2 regions of the Pseudomonas sp. B414 genome follow, and region 2 is predicted to be linked to the other one. Evidence: predicted binding sites of a transcription regulator. Region 2 holds the regulator's gene; the other holds the start of a gene.
The links. Region 2 encodes sigma-54, which starts transcription at its own class of promoters, with help from an activator protein. Its sites were predicted from a motif close to ANTGGCATNNANNTTGCTNT; they were not measured.

Region 1 (15,728 bases), on a different contig from region 2:
CAGTGGCCGCTGGGCTGGTTGTCTGACCGTTATGACCGGCCATTGCTGATCCGGGTTTTCGCGTTCTTGCTGGCGCTGGCTTCATTGCCGCTGGCGATCCTGCCGTCGGTGCCTTTGGAAGTGCTGTTTGTGGCCGGGGGCATGGCGGCCCTGATGCAGTTTTGCATCTATCCGCTGGCCGTGGCCTTTGCCAATGACCATATCGAGGCTGAGCGTCGGGTGTCGCTGACGGCCATGTTGCTGGTGACCTACGGTATCGGCGCAAGCGTCGGGCCGCTGGTGGCGGGGGTACTGATGAAGGTGCTGGGCAGTCAGATGCTCTATGCCTTTTTCAGCGTGGCAGGATTGATCCTGGTATGGCGAATCCGCCCGAATGCGGTGACCAATCTGCACCAGGTCGACGATGCGCCGCTGCATCACGTGGCCATGCCCGACAGCATGTCCAGCTCACCGCTGGTGGCTGCGCTTGACCCACGGGTAGATGAGCAGGATGTGCAGGATCAGATGGTGCAGGAGCCGGTGGTGGAAGAGGTTGATCCGCAGACGGACACCGAGTCACAACCCAAGCCGTAGCCATATGACCCTGTGGGAGCGGCGGTGCGACGACTCCCACACTATTCAGGGTTTAGTAATCATCATCTTTATCAAACTGCCGCGCCTCGCGCTGCAGTTGATAGACAAACCGCTCGACCTGACGCTGTACTGCGCCGCTGATATTGTGAAAGCGCATGCCGGCAAAGGTAATATTCAGCCGCTCTTCAAAGTGCAGGTAACGCAACTCCACCGGCGTGGAGATCAGGCCAAACGGCAGGTCGGCGCTGAAGCGCTCATACACCTGGCCCGGTTGCATGCCCTGGCTGATATCGCCCTCAAAGCGCAACTTGCAACCGGTGGCCGAAACGTCCAGCAGTTTGCCCTTGATCGGGTTTTTAAGCTTGTCCCCGGCCACTTCCACGCTGACCAGATTGGCCAGACGCAGTGCTGCACGAAACGCGCTGCGGCGCTGGTGGTACGACACTTCGCGGGGCAATGCGCCGCGATAGCAGCGGTGGTCGTTGCTCTCATCAATGGTCAGCTGGGTGGTGCATTCCCAGGCGATGCGCACACCGTCATGGAAGCCCTCAACCCGAAACGGTACACCCGCCTCAAGAAAACGTTCGCCACCCCGTGGGATCATTTCGTCCAGCGCCATGGAGTTGCGCTCGCGATCGACATCCACCACGTAGCTCTGGAAACGCTGGGTGCGGTCCTCGAACGTGATGATCAGCGGGTCATGGCTCTCTTGCAGCATCCGCAGGTTGGAAGCTATTTCCAAAGGCGTAGTCAGCACCTTTGGCGGTTGCGGAGCATCTTGGGCGTCGAACACGGTTGATCAATCTCCAGACAAAATACAACGACACGCAAAAGATGGGCATTCTGCCATCATGTTGTGTGTCTCGCTATATACGGTGGTGGCGCGGGTTCAAGCCTGGCTGTAGGCGCGGTGCTTGTTGAGCATCGAAGTGGTGCCGCGGGCGTCATACAGCGACGGAGCTTCGCCGCCATGCAGAATGCGCAGCTGGTTGGCAGTGATCGCCTGCTGGGTCTGGATCGACTGGCCATTGAGCAGGTTGGCGGCCTGGCATTGAGCCAGCAACTGGTTCAGCACATCGCTCTGACTGAGCAGTTGTGCACCCACGCTGGAATGGCTGGCAAGGCTTTCGAGGCCGCTACGATTGGTGGCCAGGCCAAGACTGGCGAGGATCTCGCTGCGCCTGCGGCCATGTTGCTCAAGCAAAATGATCAGCGACTGCTTGCGCGCCAGAATAGTCTCCAGCACCTGCATGTCGCGGCCTTTAAGGGCGATGGACTCGTCCTGCAACAAACCGAGCAATTGCCCGGCGGGTGCGAGGTCATCGTTGATCAATTGCAGTAAATTTTCGTCGTGCATGGCGGGCTCTGGGAGTTAAGCGTCCAAAAGCGCGGCACTGGCCGTGGGCCTAGCGCTGGGCTTCCATGTCAAGCAGTTTGCTGGCGACCCGCTCGCTGTCGACTTTATAGCTGCCGTCAGCGATGGCTTGTTTAAGCTCGGCCACCCGATTTTTATCGACGGCAGGTTGGTCACGCAACGAGTCGCTGATCTTCTGCAACTGTTGAGCCTCTTGGCTGAGGTGAACAGATTCCCCGCTTGGGGCGCTGGCGCTGGTTGGCTCAGGGCTTTTTGCCGGGGCCGCTTGCGTGGCAGTGCCGGCTTCCTGACTGGCGTTGCTGCGCGTACTGCCGGCGAGGGGCGGGGCGCTGTTGAGACGACTGAAGTCGATGACCATAACGAAAAACCTCGGGGTATTTGGACGCTTGCCATGTTTTCGGCCATACCCGGGAAAACTTTAGGCTCGATTAATCATAGCTTCACACAGAACTGTACTGATCTGCGTCAAACCACAGTGTAGGAAAGTCAGGAGACTGATGCCAACTTTCCTACAATGCCACTTCTACTTGCCCGGGCCCAGTGACCCGGGCGCGGATTACACGTTTGGAATTCAGGTTTTTTACCCGTATTTGCTCGCTAAGGCCACCGTCTGACAGGGCCTCGCCGGGCATTTTGACACTTAATGTGCCACTGCGGGCGCTGATCACCACATGATCGCCCTTGCGCACGGCAGCCGCCTGCTCCAGATGGGTGAGGGTCAACACCTGGTCGGTGACCATGGGCCGCAGCAGTTTTTGGCCTACGGCCAGCTCGGTCGCGGTCAGGTAGCCCTGGCTGATCAGGCTGACATCGCGTTCGCGCAGGGTCACGTCGGGGTAGTCGATAACCATGCCGCGCTTGAGTGGATGATTGACGGTGACCACATCGCGGAACAGTTTGACCTGGGCCGGCACAAAAATGGTCCAGGGCGACAGCCCTTCGCAGCGCACGCGCACGATCACGCGGCCCATGGGTTGCGCCGGGCTTTCCAGGGTGGCTGTCAATTCCTTGTCGCACTCGGCCAGACGCAAGCGCGGGTCCAGATTGTTGACCTGGATCTGATAGCGTCCTTCGGTCTGGCTGGTGGCCAGGTAGTCTTCAACGGTGAATTCAAGAAAGCCCTGGGTCACGCCGATAAGCTTTTCAGGCGATGTAAATGCGTCAGCCCTGCTATAAGTGCCTACGCTGAGCAAGGCTCCGGCGGCCAGCACGCTCAGGCAGCAGCGGCGCAGAGTCAGCGGGAAAAGTCGGTGGCAGGAATTTGTCGTTTTGGCGTTCATGGCCGATAAAAAGCAAGCCCCGTGCCGTTTACGGAGAATGCGGGTTGAAACTTTAAGTTTTTAAGAGGAGCTGAGTATGGCCGGAGTGATGGATGCGGTTAACCAGCGCACTCAACTGGTGGGGCAAAACCGCCTGGAGCTGTTGCTGTTTCGCCTGGATGGGCCACAGCTTTACGGGATTAATGTGTTCAAGGTCCGGGAGGTGCTGCAATGCCCCAAGCTGACCATGATCCCCAAGTCCCACCCTGTGGTGTGTGGCGTGGCGAGCATTCGCGGTGCGACCATTCCGATCCTCGATCTGGCAATGGCCACCGGGGCGGGTGCCTTGCAAGACCAGAGCAACCCGTTTGTGATCATCACCGAGTACAACACCAAGACCCAGGGCTTTCTGGTGCGTTCGGTCGAGCGTATCGTCAACATGAACTGGGAAGATATCCATCCACCGCCCAAGGGCACCGGCCACGACCATTACTTGACGGCCGTGACCCGGATGGACGACCAATTGGTCGAGATCATCGATGTTGAAAAGGTCCTGGCGGAAGTTTCGCCATCGCCGGAAACCATCACCCATGGTGTGGTCGATGTCGAAACCCGAAGCAAGGCGCTGTCATTGCGGGTGCTGACCGTCGACGATTCGTCGGTGGCGCGCAAGCAGGTTGCCCGCTGCCTGCAAACGGTGGGCGTGGAAGTGGTGTCGTTGAACGACGGCCGACAGGCGCTGGACTACCTGCGCAAGCTGGTGGAAGAGGGCAAGGACCCGGCCGAAGAATTTCTGATGATGATCTCGGATATCGAGATGCCGGAAATGGACGGCTACACCCTGACGGCGGAAATCCGCAACGATCCACGGATGCAAAAGCTGCACATCATTCTGCATACTTCGTTGTCCGGGGTTTTCAACCAGGCAATGGTCAAAAAGGTCGGTGCCGATGACTTTTTGGCCAAATTCAGGCCTGACGACCTGGCATCCCGGGTAGTTGACCGGATCAAAGCAGCAGACTTCAGCTAGGGGCTCAGCCCCTGGCGGTCAAAACGATTTAAGAGGCAGGACATTTGTCGACGGCTAATTTGGATTTTGAACAATTCCGGGTCTTTCTGGAAAAAGCCTGTGGCATTTTGCTGGGTGAAAACAAGCAGTACCTGGTCTCCAGCCGGCTTAACAAACTGATGGAGCAACAAGGCATCAAGTCGTTGGGCGAGTTGATTCAGCGTATCCAGAGCCAGCCGCGCAGTGGGCTGCGCGAGCAGGTGGTCGATGCCATGACTACCAACGAAACCTTGTGGTTTCGTGATACCTACCCCTTTGAAGTGTTGAAAAACAAGGTGCTGCCGGAGCAGATCAAGGCCAGCCCGGGCCAGCGTTTGCGTATCTGGTCGGCGGCCTGTTCTTCGGGGCAGGAACCCTATTCACTGTCGATGGCGATCGACGAGTTCGAGCGCAGCAACCTGGGGCAGTTGAAGGCGGGTGTGCAGATTTTTGCCACCGATCTCTCCGCGCAGATGCTCAATACCTGCCGCACCGGCGAATACGACAATCTGGCGATTGGCCGCGGCCTGTCACCTGAACGCCTGCAGCGTTATTTCGACCCCAAGGGGCCGGGGCGCTGGGTGATCAAGGCGCCGATCAAGAGCCGGGTCGAGTTCCGCCCGTTCAACCTGCTGGACAGTTACGCAGGCTTTGGCAAGTTCGATATCGTGTTCTGCCGCAACGTGCTGATCTACTTTTCGGCAGAAGTGAAGAAAGACATCCTGCTGCGCATCCACAGCACCCTGAAGCCGGGCGGTTACCTGTTTCTGGGCGCCTCCGAAGCGCTTAACGGCTTGCCGGACCACTATCAGATGGTCCAGTGCAGCCCGGGGATTATCTACCAGGCCAAATAGCCACCCTCTCTGTGGGAGCTGGCTTGCCTGCGATGCAAGCGCTGCGGTTTGTCAGAAAACCGCATTGATGCCATCGCGAGCAAGCCCGCTCCCACATGGGTCATGTGTTGTAACTGCAAAGCGGCAGAAAAGCGGCAGTCAGCGGTCAAGCGTTGCCGCTTTTCTGGCATTGCCGCCCTGCGCTACAGGTAAAACCCTTGATTTACGGGGCTGTAAAAACTGGCACGGGGTTTGCTCTATCCCTGTCATGTAAAACCTGAATCACTTTCTCAGGTCAGCCCACAAAGGTTTTTCGACATGAGCATCAGCTTCGACAAAGCGCTCGGTATCCATGAGCAAGCCCTTGGCTTTCGCGCTCAGCGCGCTGAAGTGCTGGCGAACAATATCGCCAACGCCGACACCCCGAACTACAAGGCTCGGGATCTGGACTTTGCCTCTGTGCTCGCCGCACAAAGCGACAAAAACCAGAACGGCACTTTTGCGTTGAACAAGACCAATACCCGCCATATCGAAGCCCAGGGCCTGAGCAGCGGCGACGAGTCGTTGCTGTACCGCACGCCGATGCAACCGTCGATCGACCAGAACACCGTGGACGCTCAGATCGAGCAGTCAAACTACGCAGAGAATGCGGTCAACTTCCAGGCCAGCTTCACCCTGCTCAACAGCAAATTCAAAGGGCTGATGTCGGCCCTGCGCGGGGAGTAACCCATGTCTCTAGCCAGTGTGTTCAATATTGCCGGCAGCGGCATGAGTGCCCAGACCACGCGTCTTAATACCGTGGCCAGTAACATCGCCAACGCCGACACCGTGTCGTCGAGCATCGACCAGACCTACCGCGCCCGTCACCCGGTATTCGCCACTATGTTCGAAGGCGCGCAAGGCACTGGCGGCGACTCGCTGTTCCAGAACCAGGACGCTGCCGGCAAAGGCGTGCAGGTGACGGCGGTGGTCGAAGACCAAAGCGAGTTGCAGGCCCGTTACGAGCCTAACCATCCATCTGCCGACGCCAAGGGCTACGTCTATTACCCCAACGTCAACGTGGTTGAAGAAATGGCTGACATGATTTCCGCCAGTCGTTCGTTCCAGACCAACGCCGAAATGATGAACACCGCCAAAACCATGATGCAGAAGGTCCTGACCCTGGGTCAGTGATAAGGGGCGAGACAAATGAGTGTGACCGATTCCACCAGCGGCTTGACCCTTAACCAGGTGCTTGCCAACTCCGCCCAGGCCAAGACCACCGATACCAGCGTGGCAGCGGCCACCAAGGGCGTGACGGGCAACACGGCACTGGGCAAGGATGCGTTTCTGCAACTGCTGGTCACCCAGCTGAAAAACCAGAACCCGCTGGACCCGCAGGACAACACGGCGTTTGTTGCGCAGCTGGCACAGTTCAGCAGCCTGGAAGGCATCACCACGCTCAATGACACGGTCAACTCCCTGTCGGGCGGTTTGCAGTCCTCACAGGCTCTGCAGGCCTCGTCGTTGGTGGGGCGCTCGGTCATCGTGCAAACCAGTGAAGCCTACGTAGACCCCGCCAGCGAAAAACCATTCAACGGCACCGTGGTGGTCAAGGACGCCGACTCCAAGCCCACTATCACCATTACCGATGCTGACGGCGAAGTGGTCCGCACCATCGAGATGGGCAGCCAGAAAGCCGGCAACGTGGACTTTACCTGGGACGGCAAGGACGACGACGGTGTGCTGCTGGACAAGGGTTCCTACACCTTCACCGCATCGAGCAAAACCGACACGGCGACCACGGCGCTCACTACCTATCTGCCAGCCACGGTCAACAGCGTGACCCTGAGCAAGACCGGCGGTGAAATCATGCTCAACCTCGCAGGCCTGGGCAGCATTGGCATGTCCAAAGTCCAGACCATTGGCCTCTAAGCCGACTCATACGCCTCAAGGAGAGAAACATGTCATTCAATATCGGCCTTAGCGGCCTCTATGCGGCGAACAAGCAGCTCGACGTGACCGGCAACAACATCGCCAACGCGGCGACCACCGGTTTCAAGGCCTCGCGCGCAGAATTTGCCGATATCTACTCGGCCAACAAGCTGGGCATAGGCAGCAAGACCATCGGCAGTGGCGTGAACCTGGCAGCGGTCTCGCAAAACTTTGGTCAGGGCTCGGTCAACAACACCGGCAACCTGCTGGACATGGGGATTCAGGGCAGCGGCTTTTTCGTGCTGAGCGATAACGGCTCCTTGAGCTACACCCGTGCCGGTACCTTCAAGTCCGATAGCAACGGTTACGTGACCAGCTCTGATGGCACCGCGCGCTTGCAGGGCTACGGCGTGGATGCCAACGGCAATATCATCAACGGCGTGTTGACCGACCTGCGGATCGACACCTCGAACCTGGCGCCCAAGCCGACCGGTTCGGTGACGTCAGAGATCAACCTGAACTCCAGCTCCGATGCGATCGATCAGACCAAGGTTCCGTTCGACCCGACCGTATCCACCAGCTACACCAAAAAATTCAGCACCACGGTCTACGACACCCAGGGCAACGCGCACCCGATGGACCAGTACATGGTCAAGACCGGGGCCAATACCTGGAGCTCTTATACCCTGATCGACGGCCGCAACCCGGATGGCACCCTGGCGTCAGGGGAAGGTGCCACGGCGCCCGTGGCCTCGACCATGGAGTTTGACTCGTCCGGTGCGCTGACCAAGGTCAGCCAGCCTGATCCGGTCGAGGATCAAGCTGAAAACACTCTGGTCGTCAGCGGCTGGAAGCCGGGCGCCATGATCAATGGTGAGTGGAAAGAGAACGGTGCAACGGCCAAAGTGGGTGGCATCGTCATCAATATGGCCAAAACCACCCAGTACAACACCGACAGTTCGCGTAACCCGCCGACCCAGGACGGTTATGCCACCGGCCAGATCAACAACCTGACCATTGACGGTTCGGGCGTGATGTTCGCCAACTTCAGCAACAACCAGAGCCGCGCCATTGGCCAGATCTCCCTGGCCAGCTTTACCAACGAACAAGGCCTGCAACCGGTAGGCGGCACTGCCTGGAAAGAAACCTATGCCTCGGGCATGGCCGGTTACGACGCACCGAAGATCGGCAGCCTGGGCGCGATCCAGTCCAACTCGCTGGAAGACTCCAACGTCAACCTGACCAATGAGCTGGTGGATCTGATCAAGGCGCAGAGCAACTACCAGGCCAACGCCAAGACCATTTCGACCCAAAGTACCATCATGCAGACCATTATTCAGATGACGTAATACCGGGCTCACAATGATCCTGCTGAGATGGGGTTTTGTGAGCGATTCAAAACCTGTGGGGCTGGCTTGTTTGCGATGGATCACCTCGGTTTGCCAGGCAGACCGTCATCGCCTGCATCGCGAGCAAGCCCGCTCCCACAATAGTCCCTGCAATGCTCAGATTTTGTGTTCAGCGCAAAACTTGTGGGAGCAGGCTTGCCTGCGATGGGCCACCTCGGTTCGTCTGGCAGACTTCACCGCCTGCATCGCGGGCAAGCCCGCTCCCACAATAGTCCCTGCAATGCTCCGATTTTGTGTTCAGCGCAAAACTTGTGGGAGCAGGCTTGCCTGCGATGAGCCACCTCGGTTCGTCTGGCAGACCGCGTAGCCGCTCTCGAAGGGAGACTACACCTCAAGTAAAGAACTCAACCCGCTCCGGCACCCGGGTCATCAGCACCTTACCGCCACGGATCGACACCCGCGCCTTGGCCTGACGGCGCACCGCCTCATAATCGCTCTCGGCATCCAGCACCAGCAGGTTGGCCGGGCGCCCCACCTTGATGCCATACCCTTCACCCAGATTCAGCGTGCGTGCGCTGTTGTCGGTCACCAGATCCAGGCAGCGCGCCAGATCCTCAAAACCCATCATGTGGCAGATATGCAAACCGGCATCCAGCACCCGCAGGATATTGCCGTTGCCCAGGGGGTACCACGGGTCCTTGATCGAATCCTGACCGAAACACACATTCATCCCGGCCCGGTCCAGTTCGGCCACCCGGGTCACGCCACGACGTTTCGGGAATGTGTCAAAGCGCCCTTGCAAGTGAATGCTCTCGGTCGGGCATGAGACAAAATTGATCTGCGAAGTCTTGAGCAAGCGGAACAGCTTCGAGCAATAGGCATTGTCATAAGAACCCATGGCCGTGGTGTGGCTGGCGGTCACCCGGCTGCCCATGCCGCGTACGCGGGTTTCTTCGGCCAGCACTTCCAGAAAGCGCGAATGCGGGTCATCGGTTTCGTCGCAATGCACATCCACCAGGCAGCCGGTGCGCTCGGCCAGGTCCATGAGGAACTTGATCGAACTGACCCCTTGCTCCCGGGTGTTTTCAAAGTGGGGGATACCGCCGACCACATCTGCGCCCATTTCTATTGCGCGAGTCATCAGTTCGCGCCCGCCTGCGTAGGACTCGATCCCTTCCTGTGGAAAGGCAACGATTTGCAGGTCAATCAGATGGCGGGCCTCTTCGCGCACTTCCAGCAGCGCCTTGAGCGCGCCAAGGGTCGGGTCGGTTACATCAACATGGGTGCGCACATGCTGGATGCCATGCTCGGCGAGCATGCGAATAGTGGCGTGGGCGCGCTGCTTGGTGTCTTCGTGGGTAATGGTGGCCTTTCGCTGTGCCCAGCGCTCGATGCCTTCGAACAGCGTGCCGCTCAGGTTCCATTCTGGCTGGCCCGCTGTCAGGGCTGCATCCAGGTGGATATGCGGCTCTACAAATGGCGCAATCAGTAACTGGCCTTTGGCATCAATATCGCCGTCTTGCGCAGGCACTGTGCCGGGCTGCAAAGTGATGGCGCTGATGCGCTCGCCTTCGCAACTGACCGTATACAGGCCGGGAGTTTTCCGCAGCGTGGCATTGATTATTTTCATGGGCGTTCCTGTCGTTGGCCTCCATGCAATGTAGTCGCTGGCGAGGCACGAAGGCTGCGAGCTTTTGATTTAAAGCTCGCAGCCTTCGTGCCTCGCCAGCGACTACGGGGAGTTTTTTCTCCCCACAAAACAAAACCCCCGCCAAACCCAGCTGTTACCAGGGTTTGACGGGGGTTTTGGGTCAGGCGGTTTGACCCGCCTGCCAGCTCAGCTTATTGGCAAGCTTCGCAATCCGGCTCGTCGATCGCGCAGGCCTTTGGCACCGGTGCTGGACCGGCAGGGGCTGCGACGACGTCTTCACTATGGTTGCCGCTCGATACTGCGTTGAGCTTGCCAGTGTTGACGGTGGACTTCTCGGTGCTGGTCGCGGCCAGGGCACGGAGGTAGTAAGTGGTTTTCAGACCACGGTACCAGGCCATACGGTAGGTCACGTCCAGTTTCTTGCCCGAAGCGCCAGCGATGTACAGGTTCAGCGACTGAGCCTGGTCGATCCACTTCTGACGACGGCTGGCGGCGTCAACGATCCACTTGGTGTCCACTTCAAACGCAGTGGCATACAGCTCTTTGAGCTCTTGCGGGATGCGTTCGATCTGCTGCACGGAACCGTCGTAGTACTTCAGGTCGTTGATCATCACCGAGTCCCACAGATCGCGGGCTTTCAGGTCGCGAACCAGGTACGGGTTGATCACGGTGAATTCGCCCGACAGGTTCGATTTCACATACAGGTTCTGGTAGGTCGGTTCGATCGACTGCGATACGCCAGTGATGTTGGCGATGGTGGCGGTCGGTGCGATGGCCATGATGTTGGAGTTACGAATGCCTTTCTGTACACGGGCACGAACCGGTGCCCAGTCCAGGGATTCGTTCAGGTCAACATCGATGTACTTCTGGCCACGCTGCTCGATCAGGATCTGTTGCGAATCCAGTGGCAGGATGCCTTTGGACCACAGCGAACCCTGGAAGGTCTCGTAAGCGCCACGCTCGTCAGCCAGGTCGCAGGACGCCTGGATCGCGTAGTAGCTGACCGCTTCCATCGACTTGTCGGCAAATTCAACGGCGGCTTGCGACGCGTAAGGAATGTGCTGCAGGTACAGGGCGTCCTGGAAGCCCATGATCCCCAGGCCAACCGGACGGTGCTTGAAGTTCGAGTTGCGGGCTTGCGGCACCGAGTAGTAGTTGATGTCGATAACGTTATCGAGCATGCGAACGGCTACGTCGATGGTGCGCTTGAGCTTGTCGGTGTCCAGCTTGCCGTTGACGATGTGGTTCGGCAGGTTGATCGAACCCAGGTTGCAAACGGCGATTTCGTCCTTGTTGGTGTTCAAGGTGATTTCGGTGCACAGGTTCGAGCTGTGTACCACGCCGACGTGCTGCTGCGGGCTGCGCAGGTTGCACGGGTCTTTGAAGGTCAGCCATGGGTGGCCGGTTTCAAACAGCATGGAGAGCATTTTGCGCCACAGGTCTTTGGCCTGGATGGTCTTGAACAGCTTGATCTTGCCCGGGTACTGGGACAGGGCTTCGTAGTACTCGTAGCGCTCTTCGAAGGCCTTGCCGGTCAGGTCGTGCAGGTCCGGTACTTCGGACGGCGAGAACAGGGTCCACTGGCCGTCATCGAAGACGCGCTTCATGAACAGGTCAGGGATCCAGTTGGCGGTGTTCATGTCGTGGGTACGACGACGGTCATCACCGGTGTTCTTGCGCAGTTCGATGAACTCTTCGATGTCCATGTGCCAGGTTTCAAGGTAAGCGCACACGGCGCCTTTACGCTTGCCACCCTGGTTAACGGCTACGGCAGTGTCGTTCACCACTTTCAGGAACGGTACAACGCCCTGGGATTTGCCGTTGGTGCCCTTGATCCACGAACCCAGTGCACGTACCGGCGTCCAGTCATTGCCCAGGCCACCGGCGAATTTGGACAGCATGGCGTTGTCGTGGATCGCGTGGTAGATGCCCGACAGGTCGTCCGGCACGGTGGTCAGGTAGCAGCTCGACAGCTGCGGACGCTGAGTACCGGCGTTGAACAGAGTCGGGGTCGACGACATGTAGTCGAAGGACGACAACAGGTTGTAGAACTCGATTGCACGGTCTTCTTTCTGCTTTTCTTCGATCGCCAGGCCCATGGCCACACGCATAAAGAAGATTTGTGGCAGTTCGAAACGTACGCCATCGTGGTGGATGAAGTAACGGTCGTACAGGGTTTGCAGACCCAGGTAAGTGAACTGCTGATCGCGCTCGTGGTTGATCGCCTTGCCCAGTTTTTCCAGGTCGAAGGTGGCCAGCACCGGGTTCAGCAGGTCGAACTCGATACCTTTGGCGATGTAAGCAGGCAGAGCCTTGGCGTACAGGTCGGCCATCTCGTGGTGAGTGGCGCTGTCAGCGACTTGCAGGAAGCTCAGGCCTTCGGCACGCAGGGTGTCCATCAGCAGGCGGGCGGTCACGAACGAGTAGTTCGGCTCGCGCTCTACCAGGGTACGGGCGGTCATCACCAGGGCGGTGTTGACGTCGCTCAGCGCTACGCCGTCGTAGAGGTTTTTCAGGGTTTCGCGCTGGATCAGGTCGCCGTCGACTTCTGCCAGGCCTTCGCAGGCCTCGGTCACGATGGTGTTCAGGCGGCCCATGTCCAGCGGCGCGAACGTGCCGTCGGCAAGGCTGATGCGGATCGACGGGTGCGCCTGCACGGCGTCTTCGGCCGGTGCGCGGGTGGCGCGCTCTTTGGAGCGTGCGTCACGGTAGATCACATAGTCGCGGGCCACTTTTTGCTCGCCGGCGCGCATCAGGGCCAGTTCAACCTGGTCCTGGATTTCTTCGATGTGGATGGTGCCACCCGATGGCATGCGGCGCTTGAAGGTTGCAGTAACCTGTTCGGTCAGGCGTGCAACGGTGTCGTGAATGCGCGACGAAGCGGCAGCATTGCCACCCTCAACTGCGAGAAACGCCTTGGTGATGGCAACGGTGATCTTGTCATCGGTGTAAGGAACTACAGCCCCGTTACGTTTGATCACGCGCAGCTGGCCTGGCGCGGTCGCAGACAGATCCAGATTTGAATCGGTACCCTGCGAGTTCTCGCGAGTTGTATCGGTTTGCATGGGGGTGTCTCCACATTCTCTATGTTTGTTTGGGCGCCTTTTGGGTGCCCACCGTTCCGTCCTGAAGCACTACAACCGGTAATGAGCCGGGCATAACAACTTCGGGACGTACAGAAGGGGGGTTAAGCCGCTTCCGTGCCGAAGTCCTGGTTCACGCAGACCGCGTAAAACCGTATTCCTGTTGGATGACAGTATTTTTACTGCAACACCCGGGCCGCTTTCCGACCTTTGGGTTGGAAAGCGGTTGCCATCCGCATAAGCGGCTTGGACTTTGAAAACTGCGTTTGGTTTAACCCGACAGGCGCGAGAAAAGGGCTTGAAATTCTCGTCTGAGTTGTGTTGGGTTTTTGGCCTGAAACCCTACATATGGGGTTTTTTGGCGGAGCTGATACAAGATATGCGTTTTATAGGGGTTGTGCAACGTACTGCCTGTGGATAACCCTGTGTGTAAATTGTGTGTGAAAGCTTGAAGGTCCACGTAGGCCGCACTGCACCGGCATTTAGCCGTTTGTCACCGGATTTAGCCGGAACAAATCCGTTGTGCTGCATTTTGAGGGCGCGAACCCTACCACAAAAAACAGCGCTGTCCGAACGCATTTTCTGGCGGGCGCAAAGATAGAAAAGGTCAAGCGAAAAGACGTGCCGGGAGGCCGCAGGGGGCCTGCCCGGCAATTGTGCGGAATTACTGCAACTGGAAGCTGTTTTGCTCGACGTTTTGCGAGTCCAGGCCGATTTGCACGTTGAATTCGCCGGGTTCGGCGACATGCTGCAACTGCGCGTTGTAGAACTTCAGGTCGTTGTCGCTGAGGGTGAATTGCACGACCTTCTGCTCGCCAGGTTTGAGCATGATCTTCTCGAAGTTTTTCAGCTCCTTGACCGCTCGGCTCATGGACGCAGTGACGTCCTGAACATACAGCTGAACCACGGTTTCCCCTGCACGTTTACCGGTGTTTTTCACCGTCACGCTGGCCGTCAGGGTCGCGCCCGGTTTCAGGGTTTTGGCCGACAGAGTTACAGCCGACAGGCTGAAGTCGGTGTAGCTCAAGCCATAGCCAAACGGATACAGCGGGCTGTTGGCCTCATCGAAGTACTGCGAGGTGTAGTTGCCCGGCTTGCCCGGTGTGAAGGGGCGGCCAATGCTCAGATGGCTGTAGTAAGTCGGAATCTGGCCAACCGAGCGTGGGAAGGTGATCGGCAGTTTGCCGGACGGGTTGTAGTCGCCGAACAGTACGTCAGCAATCGCATTACCGCCTTCGGTGCCGCTGAACCAAGTCTCCAGCACTGCATCAGCCTGCTGCTGTTGCATGTCGATCGACAACGGGCGGCCATTCATCAAAACCAGTACCAGCGGCTTGCCGGTGGCTTTGAGCGCAGTGATCAGGGCGCGCTGGCTGGCTGGAATGTCCAGATTGGTGCGGCTCGACGACTCGTGGGACATGCCCCGGGATTCGCCTACCACGGCAACCACCACATCTGCCTGCTGTGCGGCCTTGACTGCCTCGTCGATCATCTCCTGCGCCGGGCGCGGGTCGTTGACCACTTCAGGTGCATCGAAGTTGAGGAAGTTCAGGTAGTCGACGACGCTTTGGTCGTCAGTGATATTGGCGCCACGGGCATAGATCAGGTTGTCCTGCTGGCTGATGGCATTGCGCATACCGTCATATACGGTCACAGATTGCGCAGGCTGCCCGGCGGCTGCCCAACTACCCATGATATCGATCGGAGCCTTGGCCAGCGGACCGACCAGAGCAATGCGTGCCTGCTTTTTCAGGGGCAGGGTGTCATTCTGGTTTTTCAGCAGGACCAGGCTCTTGCGTGCCACTTCGCGGGCTTCGGCACGATGCAGGCGACTTTCGGCTTTGGTGTCGGCCGGGTCATCCTCAGCCTTGCCGATACGCAGGTATGGGTCGGCAAACAGGCCCATGTCGTACTTGGCGCCGAGCACTTCACGTACGGCATTATCCAGATCGCTCTGCGGAACTTCGCCGGACTTGAGCAGGCCGGGCAGCTCTTCGCCGTAGGCCTTGTCGTTCATGCTCATGTCGATACCGGCCTTGATCGCCAGTTTGGCGGCCTCGCGGCTGTCCTTGGCCACGCCGTGCTTGATCAGTTCGATGATCGCGCCGTGGTCGCTCACCGCCACGCCTTTAAAGCCCCATTGCTTGCGCAGCAAATCCTGCATCAGCCACATGTTCGAGGTGGCTGGCACGCCATTGATCGAGTTCAGGGCCACCATCACGCTGCCCGCGCCCGCTTCAATCGCGGCGTGGTAGGGCGGCAGATAGTCCTGGAACATGCGTGTCGGGCTCATATCGACGGTGTTGTAGTCCCGTCCGCCTTCCACTGCGCCATACAGGGCGAAGTGCTTGACGCTGGCCATGATATTGCCGGGCAGGGCAGGGGATGCACCCTGATAGGCTTGCACCATGACCTTGGCGATGCGCGAAACCAGGTAGGTGTCTTCACCGAAGCCTTCGGAGGTGCGACCCCAGCGCGGGTCACGGGCAATGTCGACCATAGGCGCAAAGGTCAGGTCGATACTGTCGGCGCTGGCTTCCCTGGCGGCGATGCGGCCGCTCAGGCTGATGGCATCCATGTCCCAGCTCGACGCCAGGGCCAGGCTGATCGGGAAAATGGTGCGATGGCCGTGGATCACGTCAT
Region 2 (15,728 bases):
CCTTGCTGCCCCTGATCAAACGCCTGGGCATCAAGCTGATCAGCATGACCGGCAACCCTGAGTCGCCGCTGGCCAAGGCCGCCGATGTCAGCCTTGACGCACGTGTAGCCCAGGAAGCGTGCCCATTAAATCTGGCACCAACCTCCTCCACTACCGCGACCCTGGTACTGGGTGATGCCCTGGCCATTGCGCTGCTGGAAGCCCGCGGCTTTACGGCGGAAGACTTTGCCTTCTCGCACCCTGGTGGCGCACTGGGCCGTCGCCTGCTGCTCAAGGTTGAGAACGTCATGCACTCCGGCGAAGAGCTGCCGCAAGTCGTACGCGGTACCTTGCTCAAGGAAGCCCTGATGGAAATGACCCACAAGGGCCTGGGCATGACTGTGGTGATTGAAGAAGACGGTCGACTGGCCGGGATCTTTACTGACGGCGACTTGCGCCGCACCCTGGACCGCGAAATCGATATCCGCAATGCCACCATCGATGCCGTCATGACCCCACACGGCAAGACCGCCCGCGCGGACATGCTGGCGGCAGAAGCCCTGAAAATCATGGAAGACCACAAAATCAGCGCGCTGGTGGTGGTCGACCAGCAAGACCGCCCGGTGGGCGCCTTGAACATGCACGATCTGCTACGCGCAGGAGTAATGTAATGACCCAGGAACTTCTCAAGCGCGGCAAAGGCATCAAACTGGCCATTTTTGACGTTGACGGCGTGTTGACCGACGGTCGCCTGTACTTCCTCGAAGATGGCAGCGAATTCAAGACCTTCAACACCCTCGACGGCCAGGGCATCAAAATGCTCATGGCCGCCGGAGTGCAGACGGCAATCATCAGCGGTCGCAAAACCCCGGTAGTCGAGCGTCGCGCGCAAAACCTGGGCATCCCGTACCTGTACCAGGGCCGTGAAGACAAATTGGTGGTACTGGACGAGCTTCTTGGCCAACTCAACCTAAGCTATGAGCAGGTTGCCTACCTTGGCGATGACTTGCCTGACCTGCCGGTTATCCGCCGGGTGGGGCTGGGCATGGCAGTGGCCAACGCCGCCAGCTTTGTCCGCGAACATGCCCACGGTGTTACCCAGGCACGTGGCGGTGAAGGTGCCGCCCGCGAATTCTGCGAGCTGATTCTGCGTGCCCAGGGCAGCCTGGACGCAGCCCACGCCGCCTACCTATAGAGCCTTCTATGCTGAGCAAAAAGATTCGCCAAATAGTGCTGTTCGCAGTGATTGCTTCGCTGTTTGCAGCTGTTGGCTACTGGAATATCAGACCGGAGCGTTTTCTCGACACCCCTACCCTGGCTGTTGATGAACACGCTATCGACTACTACGCCACCAATGCCCGCAGCCTGCAGTTTTTACCCGACGGCAAGCTGCAGTACGAATTGACCTCCGACAAGCTTGAACATTTGAAGGCTTCAGAGGTCACTCTTTTGACCAACCCCGACATGAACCTGTATCGCGGCACGGTCTACCCGTGGCACGTGCAGAGCGAACGCGGCGAAGTCAACCCGGACGGTACCGAAGTCGAGCTGATCGATTCGGTGCGCATTGCGCGCACCGACGAGAAAAAACGCACCACCATTATCACCAGTACCCGCATGACTGTATTCCCGCAGAAGGAATATGCGCAGACCGAGCGAGACGTTAGAATCGACGGCGCTGGCGGCGTAACGACTGGCAAGGGCATGAAAGCATATTTGAAAGACGGCAGGATGGACCTGCTGTCCAACGTAAGAGGACAGTATGAGTCTCGTTAAAACCCTCCCTTTATTGCTCAGTTTGAGCGCAGCACTGGGAAGCGTGAGCGCCTGGGCTCTGCCGAACGACAACGAACAACCTATCCGCATCCAGGCCAACGAGGCGCAACTGGATGACAAGCAAGGCGTTGCCACCTACAAGGGCGATGTCATCATCACCCAGGGCTCGATGAAAATCACCGGCAACACTGTGACCATTACTCGCAACGCAGCGGGCGAAATCGACGTGGTGACTTCCGTCGGTAACCTGGCTTACTTCGAGCAATTGCAAAAAGCTACCGACCCTAAACCGGTCCAGGCTTATGCCGTCACCATTCAATACCATGCGCCGCAAAACCGCATCGTGCTGATCGACAAGGCCAAGGTCATCAACGACGGCAACACCACCGAAGGCGAGAAAATCGTCTACGACACGGTCAAGCAAGTCGCCAACGCCGGCCGGGCCACGGGTGCCAATGTCACCGCGCCACGCCCGCGCATTGACATGGTAATCCAGCCCAAGAAGAAAACCGACCAGCAGAAGGCCCAGTAATGGCAACTCTGAAAGCCCAGCATCTGGCCAAAAGCTACAAGAGCCGTCAGGTCGTGCGTGATGTCAGCCTGTCGATCGACAGCGGGCAAATCGTGGGCCTGCTCGGCCCTAACGGCGCGGGTAAAACCACGTGTTTCTACATGATCGTCGGCCTGGTGCATGCCGATCAGGGCCGCGTCCTGATCGACGATCTGGACGTCAGCCATGAACCAATGCACGGTCGCGCACGCGCCGGTATCGGTTACTTGCCGCAGGAAGCCTCGATCTTTCGCAAGTTGTCGGTCGCCGACAACATCATGGCGATCCTCGAAACCCGCAAGGAACTCGACAAGGCAGGCCGGCGCAAAGAGCTGGAAAGCCTGCTGCAGGAATTCCACATCAACCACATTCGCGACAACCTGGGCATGAGCCTGTCGGGTGGTGAGCGTCGCCGGGTAGAAATTGCCCGCGCACTGGCCACCGCGCCCAAGTTTATCCTGCTCGACGAACCCTTTGCCGGGGTTGACCCGATCTCGGTCGGCGATATCAAGCAAATCATTCACCACCTCAAGGCCAAGGGCATTGGCGTACTGATCACCGATCACAATGTGCGCGAAACCCTCGATATCTGCGAAACCGCCTATATCGTCAACGACGGCCAACTGATCGCCGAAGGTGATGCTGAAACGATTCTGGCCAACAAGTTGGTGAGAGAAGTTTACCTGGGTCACGAGTTCCGCCTGTAAGGCAAGGCAACTCCCGGACACCAAAGCGCCTGACCAGCAAAAAGCCTACCGGCTATTTACTGGCCCGGCGCGCGACAGGCCGCACAAAACTGACGCCATGGCCACTAAACTAATTTAGACCGCCCCCTAGGCAAACGCACCAGTTTCAGGCATATAATTTGCTTATGTTTGGCGCTCACGCGCCCTGTAGTGGATGGCGCCATGTGCGCCGGCGAATAAGGTGTTAAGCCCCTGCCATGAAACCATCGCTAGTCCTGAGAATGGGCCAGCAGCTGACAATGACACCTCAGCTGCAACAGGCCATCCGCCTGCTCCAATTGTCGACCCTCGATCTGCAACAGGAAATCCAGGAAGCTCTGGAATCCAACCCGATGCTCGAGCGCCAAGAAGAAGGCGACGACTTCGACAACGCAGACCCTCTTGCCGACAACATTGAGCAAAAACCCAATACCGACGTTCAGGAACCCACCTATCAGGAGTCCGCGCAAACCGTAGACAACCTGGAAGAAGGCGACTGGAACGACCGCATCCCCAATGAATTGCCGGTCGACACCGCCTGGGAAGACGTCTACCAGACCAGCGCCAGCAGCCTGCCAAGCAACGATGACGACGAGTGGGACTTCACCACCCGCACCTCTGTCGGTGAAAGCCTGCAAAGCCACCTGCTCTGGCAATTGAACCTGGTGCCGATGTCGGATACCGACCGCCTGATCGGCGTAACCCTGATTGATTGCATCAACAACCAGGGCTACCTGGACGAAAGCCTCGAAGAAATTCTCGAAGCGTTCGACCCGGAACTGGATATCGAGCTCGATGAAATCGAAGCCGTTCTGCACCGTATTCAGCAGTTCGAGCCTTCGGGCATTGGTGCACGCAATCTGGGCGAGTGCCTGCTGCTGCAATTGCGTCAGCTGTCAGCCAAGACACCCTGGCTGAACGAAGCCAAGCGCCTGGTCACGGACTACATCGACCTGCTGGGCGCACGCGACTACAGCCAGCTTATGCGTCGCATGAAGCTCAAAGAGGATGAACTGCGCCAGGTCATCGAACTGGTACAAAGCCTCAATCCGCGCCCGGGCTCGCAGATCGAATCCAGCGAAGCCGAATACGTCGTACCTGACGTGATCGTGCGCAAGGACAATGACCGCTGGCTGGTAGAACTCAACCAGGAGTCGGTGCCGCGCCTGCGGGTGAACGCGCAGTACGCAGGTTTTGTGCGCCGCGCCGACACCAGCGCCGACAACACCTTTATGCGCAACCAGCTGCAAGAAGCCCGCTGGTTTATCAAAAGCCTGCAAAGCCGCAACGAAACCCTGATGAAAGTGGCGACCCAGATCGTCGAGCATCAGCGCGGGTTTCTGGAGTATGGCGACGAGGCCATGAAGCCTCTGGTGCTGCACGACATCGCCGAAGCGGTGGGCATGCACGAATCCACCATCTCGCGGGTGACCACGCAAAAATTCATGCATACCCCACGGGGTATTTATGAGCTGAAGTACTTTTTCTCCAGCCACGTCAGCACCTCTGAAGGCGGTGAATGCTCCTCCACCGCGATCCGCGCCATCATCAAAAAACTGGTTGCTGCGGAAAATCAGAAAAAGCCGTTGAGTGACAGCAAGATCGCTGGTTTACTGGAGGCACAAGGTATTCAGGTAGCCCGTCGCACCGTCGCCAAGTACCGCGAATCCCTCGGGATAGCGCCTTCGAGCGAACGCAAGCGTTTGATGTAAGCCACGGACCCCGGCGTTTCAGTGGCAGGCTGCTCGGCCTGCTGCTTTATGCAATGGCATCAAAGGAGAAACTGTATGCAAGTCAACATCAGTGGACACCAACTGGAAGTCACCGAACCGCTACGCGCATACATCGGCGAAAAACTCGACCGACTGGAGCGTCACTTCGACAAGATTACCAACGTACAGGTAACGATGGCGGTCGAAAAACTGAAACAGAAAATCGAGGCCACCTTGCACATCCATGGAGGAGAAGTCGTTGCCAACGCCGAGCATGACGACATGTATGCCGCCATTGATCTGCTCACTGACAAGCTTGATCGCCAACTGAAAAAGCATAAGGAAAAGACCCAAAGCCTGCTCCAGGGCGCAACCGGTCGTTAATACTCCCTACCCATGATCCGACTTGAAAGTATCCTGACCCCCGGCCGTTCCTTGGTGAACGCGCCGGGCGGCAGTAAAAAGCGCGCACTCGAACACATTGCCAACCTGATCAGCCGCGAAGTGCCTGGTCTGGAAATGCAGGATGTATTCGAGAGCCTGATTGCCCGTGAAAAACTGGGATCCACCGGTTTTGGCAACGGCATCGCCATACCCCATTGCCGCCTCAAGGGCTGCGAGTCGCCTGTCAGCGCCTTGCTGCACCTCGATGCTCCCATAGATTTCGACGCCATCGATGGCGCGCCGGTCGACCTGCTGTTCGTTTTGCTGGTGCCAGAAGCGGCAACCGATGCACATCTGGAACTGCTCCGGCAGATCGCCAGCATGCTCGATCGTAAAGACGTACGCGAAAGACTGCGTAATGCACCCAGCAACGAAGCGTTGTATCAGGTTGTTCTGGACGTACAGAACGGTCATTAATCATGCGCTTAGTCATAGTCAGCGGACGCTCCGGCTCCGGTAAAAGCACTGCCCTCGCCGTTCTTGAAGACAACGGTTTCTATTGCATCGACAACCTGCCTGCCGGTTTGCTGCCTGAACTGGCCGAGCGGGCGCTGATTCATACTGAATTGGCGCAACCGCTGGTAGCCGTGTCGATCGATGCACGCAACCTGCCAAGCCATCTGTCGCGCTTCCCGCAGTTGCTTGAAGAGGTTCGCAGCCGTCATATCCAGTGCGATGTCCTGTACCTGGATGCCGACGAGGAGACCCTGCTCAAGCGCTTCTCGGAAACACGCAGGCGCCACCCGCTCAGCAGCGCAAGCCGCTCGCTGGCCGAAGCCATTCGCGATGAAACCCAGTTGCTTGGGCCAATCGTTGACCTCGCTGACCTGACCATCAACACCACCAATCTGAACCTGTATCAGCTACGTGACACCATCAAGTTGCGCCTGCTGAACAAGCCTGAGCCCGGCACCGCCTTTTTGGTCGAGTCGTTTGGCTTCAAGCGCGGGATGCCGGTAGATGCCGATTTGGTGTTTGACGTGCGCTGCCTGCCCAACCCCTACTGGAAGCCCGAGTTGCGTGAGCAATCCGGGCTGGACCAGCCGGTGGCGGAGTATCTGGCCGCACAACCAGATGTAGAGGAGATGTTTCAGGACATCTCCAGCTACCTGCTTAAGTGGCTGCCGCGCTTTGCTGCCAGCAACCGTGCCTATGTGACCATTGGTATTGGCTGCACAGGCGGGCATCACCGCTCGGTGTACCTGACTGAACGCCTGGGCAAATGCCTGCAAGAAACTCTGAAGAACGTCCAGGTTCGCCACCGCGACCTAACTTGAAGGATCTACCCCGCGATGCCTGCACTGGAAATTGAAATCATCAACAAACTGGGCCTGCACGCCCGGGCGTCAGCAAAGTTCGTCGGTGTCGCAGGGCAGTTTCCGTGTCAGGTCCGGGCAGGTCGCACACCTGAGTCCATGGTCGATGGCAAAAGTATCATGGCCATGATGATGCTTGCAGCTGGCAAGGGCACCACCATCCACCTAAAGACCGAGGGTGAGCAAGAGCAGGAAGCGCTGGATGCGCTGGCCAAGCTCATCAACAACTTCTTTGATGAAGGCGAATAAAGCAGCAACACCGATCCTGTGGGAGCGGGCTTGCTCGCGATTCAGGCGCCTCGGTCTATCTGATTGATCGAGGTGATGCTATCGCGAGCAAGCCCGCTCCCACAGTAGTTTTTACCCCAGCGCCGTATCCATCACCATCATCAGGCAAAAGCCGACACACAAGCCCAGGCTCGCCAGTTTCTCGTGACCATTGCGCCGGGACTCCGGTATCACTTCCTGGGTCACCACCAGCAGCATCGCCCCTGCGGCCAATGCCAGCCCCAACGGCAACAACACCTCAGCCAGATTCACCAGCCAGGCGCAGAGCACAGCAAACACCGGCTCAACCAAACCTGAAGCCGCACCAATCAGGAACGCCTTGACCCGCGACATCCCCGCCCCAGCCAGCACCAGAGCAATCACCAGACCTTCCGGCACATCCTGCAAGGCAATGCCCATGGCCAGGCTATCGGCATCAGGCATGCCGCCACCTGCCGACACCCCTACCGCCATGCCCTCGGGAATGTTATGCGCCACTATCGCAATCACAAACAACCAGATGCGCGGAGCAATGACCGGCTCACCGGGGCGGCCGACAAAAACCTCCGGCCCTGCACCCGAGACCTTGCGATCCACCAGAAACAGGCAGAATGCGCCCAGCAAAATACCTGCGCTGACCAGCCCGCTGGAAGCCCAGGGTGACAAACCCAGGCTTTGGGCGGCAGCAATGCCCGGCACGATCAACGAAAAAGCCGTAGCTGCCAGCATTACCCCGGCACCAAAGCCAAGCAAGGTATCACTGACCGCCATCGGCATCTTGCGAATCACCAGCACCGGCACCGCACCCAATGCAGTCCCCAGCGCACAGAGCGAACCACCCTGCAGCGCCCGCAGCAACTTCGGCTCCAGATCCAGCCAGACCAGACCCTTGGCCACCAGCAAGGCCATGCCCGCTAACAGCAAGAGCGTGCCGAGGGCATAGCGAAACATTCGTACCCCACCGACCGCCATTATTTGCGTGCCCATAATCCGCCTGAATCCTTTTAAGTGGGCTCAGCCGATCGCTGCTTGATAACGGCGCGCCACTTCGGGCCAATTAATCACGTTATAGAACGCGTTAATGTATTCCGGACGGCGATTCTGATAACGAAGGTAGTAGGCATGTTCCCAAACGTCCAGCCCCAGAATCGGCGTATTACCGTTCATCAGTGGGCTGTCCTGGTTGCCACTGCTTTCGATCACCAGTTTTTTTTGCGGGGTCACGCTCAGCCAGGCCCAACCACTGCCAAAACGGGTCAACGCCGCCTTGGTGAAGTTCTCCTTGAATACCTCAAGGCCACCCAGTTGCTCATCAATGGCCTTGGCCAGCGCACCTTCAGGCTTGCCCCCGCCTTTAGGGCTCATGACTTCCCAGAACAACGAGTGGTTGGCATGCCCGCCGCCCTGGTTAATCACGGCAGCCCGCAGCTTTTCGGGCAACTGGTTGACACTGGCTACCAGTTTTTCCACCGGCCACTGTGCCCACTCCGTGCCCTCCACTGCCGCGTTCAGGTTGTTGATGTAAGTCTGGTGATGCTTGGTGTAGTGGATTTCCATGGTTTGCGCATCGATATGCGGTTCAAGCGCGTCGTAGGCATAAGGCAAGGCAGGCAAGGTATAAGTCATATCAATGTGCTCCTAAGTGATGGCCGCTAACAGTCGAGAACTCATGGCTGGTCTGAGCCACATTGCTTTTGAGCAACAGATTGGAGCGCGGGTATTCACCGTGCTCGCTGATGAAGTTCAAAAGCTCTACATAGGTTTTGCTGCTCTGGCGCAGCGCAGCTTCACGCAGTGCTAGCGTCAGGCGCGTGTTCTGCATGGTTTGCAGCAACCTCTGATGGATCGCACAGAGGTACTCCACGCTTTCCTCTGGCTGGTTGAGGCGCAAATGCAGATCCGCCAGGTTGTGGTGCGAAATGACACAGGCCGCCACTGCTTCGTCGGCATCACTCCAGCGCTCGAACAACACCTGTGCCAGCGCGAGCGCCTGCAGGTAATGCTCTCGGGCATCAACCAGCTCGCCTTCGGCGAAACAGCGATTGGCTCTTTCGATCGTGCGTTTCCAGTGCTCCATGTGAGCCTCCAAAGCAGTGTCGATGGGTTAAACGCCGCCAGCAGTCAACTTCTCGGGATCGAGTAATACTTCAAGCTGGCTACGTGGCAGATCGGTGTACTCAAGCGCCACATCAATCACCGGGCGCCCTTGCTGGTAGGCGGTCTTGGCGATTTCAGCGGCCTTCTGATAGCCGATGATCGGGTTAAGCGCCGTCACCAGAATCGGGTTGCGCGACAGCGCCTCTTTGAGCTTGGCCTCGTTGACCTTGAAGCTGGCAATGGCCTTGTCGGCCAGCAAGCGGCTGGAGTTGGCCAACAACTCGATGCTGCTCAGCAGGTTCTGGGCAATCACCGGTAACATCACGTTCAGCTCGAAGTTGCCGGACTGACCGGCGATGGTGATCACCGTGTCGTTACCGATCACCTGGGCGGCAACCATTGCCGTGGCTTCCGGGATTACCGGGTTGACCTTGCCCGGCATGATCGAGGAGCCTGGCTGCAAGGCTTCAAGCTCGATCTCGCCCAGGCCGGCCAAGGGACCGGAGTTCATCCAGCGCAGGTCGTTGGCAATTTTCATCAGCGACACCGCGGTGGCCTTAAGCTGCCCCGATACGGATACGGCGGTGTCCTGCGAACCGATCAGGGCAAACAGGTCCTTGCCCGGGGTGAACTTCACCTGGGTCAAAGCACTAAGCTGCTGGCTGAACAAGGCAGCAAACTGCGGGTGCGCGTTAATCCCGGTGCCTACCGCCGTGCCACCCTGGGCCAGCGACTGCAATGCTGGCTGCAAGTTGTGCAGGTGCTCGATATTGGCCTTGAGTTGCTGCGCCCAGCCGTTGAGCACCTGGCTCATACGCACAGGCATGGCGTCCATCAAGTGGGTTCGGCCAGTTTTGACGTAGACGTGAACCTGTTCGGCCTTGTGCTCGATAACCTGCACCAGATGCGTCAGTGCCGGCAGCAACTGTTCATGCAGGCCCAAAGCGGCGCTGACGTGAATGGTGGTGGGGATAATGTCGTTGCTGCTTTGCCCGCAGTTGACGTGATCATTGGGGTTGACCGGCTCACCCAGCAGACGCGTGGCCAGGGTTGCGATCACTTCATTGGCGTTCATGTTGGAGCTGGTGCCCGAACCGGTCTGGAAAATATCCACCGGAAAGTGCTCCATGAAGTCACCCGTCAGCAGGATCTGCGCAGCCTCGACAATGGCCTCGCCCTGGGCCGCACTGATCTGCTTGAGCTCGACGTTAGCCTGGGCAGCGGCGGCCTTGGCCAGAATCAGTGCGCGAATGAATTGCGCAGGCATGCGTTGATGGCTGATGGGGAAGTTGTCCACTGCACGCTGGGTCTGTGCGCCATACAGCGCCGCCTCAGGCACGCGCAACTCGCCCATGCTGTCACGTTCGATACGAGTGTTACTCATCGGGAAATCCTTGCACCAGTTCTGTTAAAGAAATTGAAGGTTCGAGCTCGCAGGTCGCCAACTGCCAGGCAAAGCTTTGCCAGCGCTTGAGTCGGCAGTTGCAAAGGGCTTGGGTTTCGAGGTCGCGCAGCGGACGCCAGGCGTGGTCCAGACACTGGGTGCGCCAGTGCCACGGCAGCGCGGTGTCGGTTGCAGTGTCCAGCAGCAGCCGGAAGGTGGTGACGGCAATCATCCACGGCGAGGTTGCCGTGCAGCCCGCAAGGTAGCGGCCTTCAGCCAGGTAGTGCTCGATCAGGCGCGGCTCGTTTGGCGCCAGCCCGCAACGGATCTGGCGGCTCATCCAGCGCCAGCTTTCTAGATAAGGCCCTTCACGCAAGGCAGAACTCATGACCCAGGCTCACTCGATAATGAGATTCATTATTAAGCGATATTGATTATCAAAACAAGCCTGCCAAAGGATGAGATGCACAAACACAAAAAAGGCGTATCACCGATTCAGTGATACGCCTTGGCATGGAACAGCGCAGCGTTAGCTACCCGCCACCATCATGCGCTCGATCAACACCGAGCCGGTGCGGATGTTGCTGCGCAGTTCCAGATCGTTGCCCACAGCCACGATCTGCTTGAACATGTCGCGCATGTTGCCGGCAATGGTCACTTCCTGCACCGGGAACTGGATCTCGCCGTTTTCCACCCAGAAGCCCGCTGCGCCACGGGAGTAATCGCCCGTAACCATATTCAGGCCACTGCCCATCAGTTCGGTAACAAACAAGCCGCGGCCCATGCGACGAATCAATGCAGCTTGATCCTCGTCACCGTGAGTCACGAACAGGTTATGCACACCGCCCGCGTTGGCGGTGCTTGGCATGCCCAGCTTACGGCCCGAATAAGTGCTGAGGATGTAGGACACCAGTTCGCCATCCTTGATAAACGGCTTGGCGTAGGTGGCCAGGCCATCGTTATCGAACGACGAACTGCCCATGGCGCGCATCAAATGCGGACGCTCATCCAGGGTCAGCCATTCAGGGAAGATCTGCTGGCCCATGGCATCCAGCAAGAACGACGATTTGCGGTACAGGTTGCCTCCCGAGATCGCCCCCAGGAAGCTGCCAAACAAACCACCGGCCAGTTCGGCCGAGAACAGCACCGGCACTTCACAGGTCGGCACCGGGCGCGAGCCCAGACGGCGAGCAGCGCGTTCAGCGGCGCGCTGGCCAATGGTGGCTGCGTCCATCAACAACTCACCCTGGCAATTGACGTCATACCAGTAGTCGCGCTGCATCTGGCCGTCGCCTTCAGCGATCATCACGCAGCTCAGGCTGTGGCGGGTCGAGGCCGAGCCGCCGATAAAGCCGTTGCTGTTGCCGTATACGCGACAACCCTGATGGGTGCTCAGCGTGGTGCCATCGGCATTCTTGATCCGGCTGTCTGCCTCGAACGCTGCCGCCTCACAGGCCAGGGCCTTTTCAATAGCCTGCTCCGGGGTAATGTCCCAGGTGTGGAATACATCGAAGTCTTTCAGGTCACGGGCCATCAGGCTGGCATCTGCCAGGCCCGAGCTCTCGTCTTCAGAGGTGTGTTTGGCAATTGCCAACGCTGCCGCAACCGTTTCGCGGATAGCATCCGGGCCGGTGGCCGAGGTGCTGGCCGAGCCTTTGCGCTGGCCAACATAGAGGGTGATGCCAAAACCCTGGTCGCGATTGAACTCGACGGTTTCGACTTCACGCTGACGTACCGAGGTCGACAAACCCTGCTCCAGCGACACCGCAACTTCGCAGGCACTGGCGCCCTGGCGCTTGGCTTCGGCAATGATTTGCTCGACCTGCTCCTGCAGTGCCGGCAAGGCCTGCGGGCCGACGCTTTGTACTGCACTCATGGTTTTCTCCACTCAAATTCTGTTTTCGGCAGGGCCGCCGAGCGACCGGGCCGGACAAGCGGCCCCCGACTGGTTATCATGGCGGCGTTTCTTTGCGGACTGCCACCATGGTTGATTCTTACGACGACGCCTTCGACGGCGAAAAAAGCAAATCGCAGGTCAAACGCGAGCTTCATGCTCTGGTTGATCTGGGCGAGCGTCTCACGACACTCAAGCCTGACTTGCTGAACAAAATGCCCCTGACTGACGCTATGCGTAAGGCTTTGGCAGATGCTCCAAAACACACGGCCAATATTGCGCGCAAGCGCCATATGATGTTCATCGGCAAATTGATGCGCGATCAACCGCTTGAAGAAATTCTTGCCATGATCGATCAAGTCGATGCCTCTTCTCGCCAGTACAACGAACGCTTCCATAACCTCGAGCGCTGGCGTGATCGCCTGATCGAAGGTGATGACGCGGTACTGGAAAAGTTTGTTGCCGAGTTCCCTGAGGCTGACCGCCAGCAAATGCGCTCGGTTATCCGTCAGGCCAAACACGAGCTGGCTCATAACAAGGCACCGGCCTCTAGCCGCAAATTGTTCAAGTACATCCGTGGGTTGGACGAGACTCAACGCGGTCTGCGTTAAGCCTCGTACCCGCAAAGGCTGCCTTGCAGCCTTTGCGGGACTCTTTATCAACCGCCTGTACCGCCCACTGTAATCGCGTCAATCTTCAGGGTTGGCTGCCCAACGCCTACCGGCACCGACTGCCCGTCCTTGCCACAAGTCCCCACGCCGCTGTCCAGCGACAGGTCGTTACCGACCATCGACACCTTGCTCATCGCTTCCGGCCCGTTGCCAATCAGGGTTGCGCCTTTGATCGGGTAGGTGATTTTGCCGTCTTCGATCATGTACGCCTCGCTGGTGGAGAACACGAACTTGCCGCTGGTGATATCGACTTGCCCACCACCCAGGTTGGCGCAGTAAATGCCCTTTTTCACCGAGGCGATAATTTCGCCCGGATCACTCTCACCACCCAGCATGTAGGTGTTGGTCATACGTGGCATCGGCAGATGTGCGTAGGACTCACGCCGACCGTTACCGGTGCGGGCCACGCCCATCAGGCGGGCGTTGAGCTTGTCTTGCATATAGCCCTTGAGCACGCCGTTTTCGATCAGTGTGGTGCACTCGGTCGGGGTGCCTTCGTCGTCCACGCTCAAGGAGCCACGGCGACCGGCCAGGGTACCGTCATCGACGATGGTACAGAGCTTGGAAGCGACCATTTCACCCATACGGCCACTGTAGGCCGAACTGCCCTTGCGGTTGAAGTCACCTTCCAGGCCATGGCCCACGGCTTCGTGCAGCAATACACCGGACCAGCCCGAACCCAGCACCACAGGCATGGTGCCTGCCGGTGCTGGCACAGCTTCAAGGTTGACCAGAGCCTGGCGCAGCGCTTCACGGGCATAGCCCATGGCGCGGTCATCTGTAAGGAAATAACGGTAGTCGGTACGCCCGCCGCCGCCATGCCCGCCGCGCTCACGACGGCCGTTTTGCTCGACGATGACGCTGACATTGAAACGCACCAGCGGGCGAACGTCGGCAGCCAGGCCACCGTCAGTAGAAGCTACCAGAATCCGCTCCCAGACCCCGGCCATGCTCACGGTCACTTGCTGGATACGCGGGTCGAGGGCACGGGTGGCCGCATCGATACGCTTGAGCAGTTCGACTTTTTCAGCGCGGCTGATGACTTCCAGCGGGTTGTCCGAGCCGTAGAGCTGGGCCACGTCCTGGCTGGTGAACGCCTGCACCGTGCCGTTTTGCCCGGCGCGGGAGATCGAGCGGGCAGCACGGGCGGCCAGCCCCAGGGCTTCCAGGGTGATGGCGTTGCTGTAGGCAAAACCGGTTTTCTCGCCAGACTGGGCGCGTACGCCCACGCCCTGATCGAGGTTGAAGCTGCCTTCCTTGACGATGCCGTCTTCCAGAGCCCAGGACTCGGAAATCTGACCCTGGAAATACAGGTCTGCCGCATCAATGCCCGGCCCGGCCAGGTCGCCCAGTACGTTTTGCAGGCTTTCAATGGTGACACCGCCCGGTGCCAACAGGTGTTCGCTGACTGAGGTCAACAACTCGCTCATATTCACTCCGTCTTGGCCCTTGCATCAGCATCTTTGAGTGCTGAACCCACGGGCCTGAAAATTGGTCTTGCCTTGAACCTGCGGGAGCGGGCTTGCCCGCTCCCGCCTAAATCAAATGGGTGTTGAACCGCCGATGGCTCACCACCGGCATGCGCGCCCTGATATCCGCCTGCTCAACGGCGTCACGCGCGGCCAACAATACGCCCTCACCTTGCGCCTGCTCGGCCAGCACGCGCCCCCAGGGATCGACAATGGCTGCATGGCCCCAGGTTTCCCGCGGGCCCGGGTGTACGCCACCCTGGGCCGCTGCGAGCACATAGCATTGGGTTTCAATCGCACGCGCACGAATCAGGATGTCCCAATGCGCCGCCCCCGTCACGGCCGTAAATGCCGAGGGCGCGGTAATCAGCTCAGCGCCAGCAGCGCGCAACTCGCTGTACAACTCGGGAAAGCGCAGATCGTAACAGACGCTCAGGCCCAGCTTGCCCACTGGCGTATCCGCCACCACTACGCGTTTACCCTGAGCATAGTCGTCGGACTCACGGTAACGCCCACGATTGTCTGACACATCCACGTCAAACAAGTGCAGTTTGTCGTAGCGGGCCACTTGCTCGCCCTCGCCGTTGATCAACAGTGAGCAGGCATTGACCCTGGCTTCAGGCTGGCCCTCGGGCGGCAAGGGTAAAGTCCCGGCCACTATCCATAAGTTGAGGTCGCGGGCAGTCTGTTTCAACCATGGCAGGATCGGGCCCTGGCCCAATGCCTCGGCGCGACCGATATCGGCAGTATCGCGACGGCCCATGGCGGCGAAGTTCTCGGGCAGCACCGCCAGTTGCGCGCCGCCAGCAGCCGCCTGTTCCAGCAGCCGCCGAGCCTGAACCAGATTGGCCAGCACATCGCTCTGGCTAACCATTTGAATGACTGCTAGCGACATGGTGAATTCCTGATCGAGATAAACCTTATGTGGGAGTCGGGCTTGCCCGCGATGCAGGCGACCCGGTTGTTCTGACCGATCGCAGTGAGGCCATCGCCGGCAAGCCGACTCCCACAGATGTTGTGAGGCCCGAGCCTGCCGGCAATGCTACTCCTAGTTTTTTTCAAAAGGCTTGTCGAAGGTGATCTTCGGATCGTTCCACGGGCCTTGAATGCTGTATTGCACACTGGCGAAGCGCGAAACCTGATCACCGATCAGCTTGTTGAGCAAAAACACCGCACCGCCTACCGCCGGGCCACCCACCAGCAATGCGGCCAGGGGCAGGTTGTTGGTCACCGGCAAGGTCACCAGCAGCTTGGCATTGACCCGGTCGGTGACCATGTTCAAGGTGCCATTAAGCTCCAGATTGGTAGACGGCCCGGTCATCAGGATCGGTTTGCCAGTGGTGTATACACCGTTGCTGGCATTGAGTACGCCCTTGACCCGGTCATAACTCAAACCTTTGCCAAACAGGTCGGAGAAGTCCAGGCGCAGACGGCGACCAATGGC

Region 1: flgB (flagellar basal body rod protein FlgB) is a predicted target of sigma-54. The motif match lies at 5,328-5,347, and genes of this name have one in related genera.

The regions. Positions count from the first base shown of each region.
Region 1 covers NZ_JBUZTQ010000018.1:39,135-54,862, reverse strand. The annotation lists gene ACZRMH_RS16075 (MFS transporter) at 1-573, shown strand, start outside; gene ACZRMH_RS16070 (flagellar brake protein) at 626-1,366, opposite strand; gene ACZRMH_RS16065 (flagella synthesis protein FlgN) at 1,463-1,930, opposite strand; gene flgM (flagellar biosynthesis anti-sigma factor FlgM) at 1,980-2,306, opposite strand; gene flgA (flagellar basal body P-ring formation chaperone FlgA) at 2,458-3,228, opposite strand; gene ACZRMH_RS16050 (chemotaxis protein CheV) at 3,305-4,237, shown strand; gene cheR (protein-glutamate O-methyltransferase CheR) at 4,282-5,109, shown strand; gene flgB (flagellar basal body rod protein FlgB) at 5,407-5,814, shown strand; gene flgC (flagellar basal body rod protein FlgC) at 5,818-6,261, shown strand; gene flgD (flagellar hook assembly protein FlgD) at 6,277-7,002, shown strand; gene flgE (flagellar hook protein FlgE) at 7,032-8,351, shown strand; gene codA (cytosine deaminase) at 8,743-9,981, opposite strand; gene ACZRMH_RS16015 (ribonucleoside-diphosphate reductase subunit alpha) at 10,194-13,067, opposite strand; gene bglX (beta-glucosidase BglX) at 13,750-15,728, opposite strand, start outside.
Region 2 covers NZ_JBUZTQ010000015.1:86,322-102,049, reverse strand. The annotation lists gene ACZRMH_RS14705 (KpsF/GutQ family sugar-phosphate isomerase) at 1-650, shown strand, start outside; gene ACZRMH_RS14700 (KdsC family phosphatase) at 650-1,174, shown strand; gene lptC (LPS export ABC transporter periplasmic protein LptC) at 1,183-1,755, shown strand; gene lptA (lipopolysaccharide transport periplasmic protein LptA) at 1,742-2,287, shown strand; gene lptB (LPS export ABC transporter ATP-binding protein) at 2,287-3,012, shown strand; gene ACZRMH_RS14680 (RNA polymerase factor sigma-54) at 3,249-4,742, shown strand; gene hpf (ribosome hibernation-promoting factor, HPF/YfiA family) at 4,818-5,126, shown strand; gene ptsN (PTS IIA-like nitrogen regulatory protein PtsN) at 5,139-5,603, shown strand; gene rapZ (RNase adapter RapZ) at 5,606-6,463, shown strand; gene ACZRMH_RS14660 (HPr family phosphocarrier protein) at 6,479-6,751, shown strand; gene ACZRMH_RS14655 (ZIP family metal transporter) at 6,863-7,756, opposite strand; gene ACZRMH_RS14650 (superoxide dismutase) at 7,784-8,395, opposite strand; gene ACZRMH_RS14645 (hypothetical protein) at 8,397-8,846, opposite strand; gene ACZRMH_RS14640 (class II fumarate hydratase) at 8,874-10,250, opposite strand; gene ACZRMH_RS14635 (FagA protein) at 10,243-10,638, opposite strand; gene pmbA (metalloprotease PmbA) at 10,780-12,126, opposite strand; gene yjgA (ribosome biogenesis factor YjgA) at 12,234-12,755, shown strand; gene tldD (metalloprotease TldD) at 12,803-14,245, opposite strand; gene ACZRMH_RS14615 (carbon-nitrogen hydrolase family protein) at 14,352-15,179, opposite strand; gene ACZRMH_RS14610 (YhdP family protein) at 15,333-15,728, opposite strand, start outside.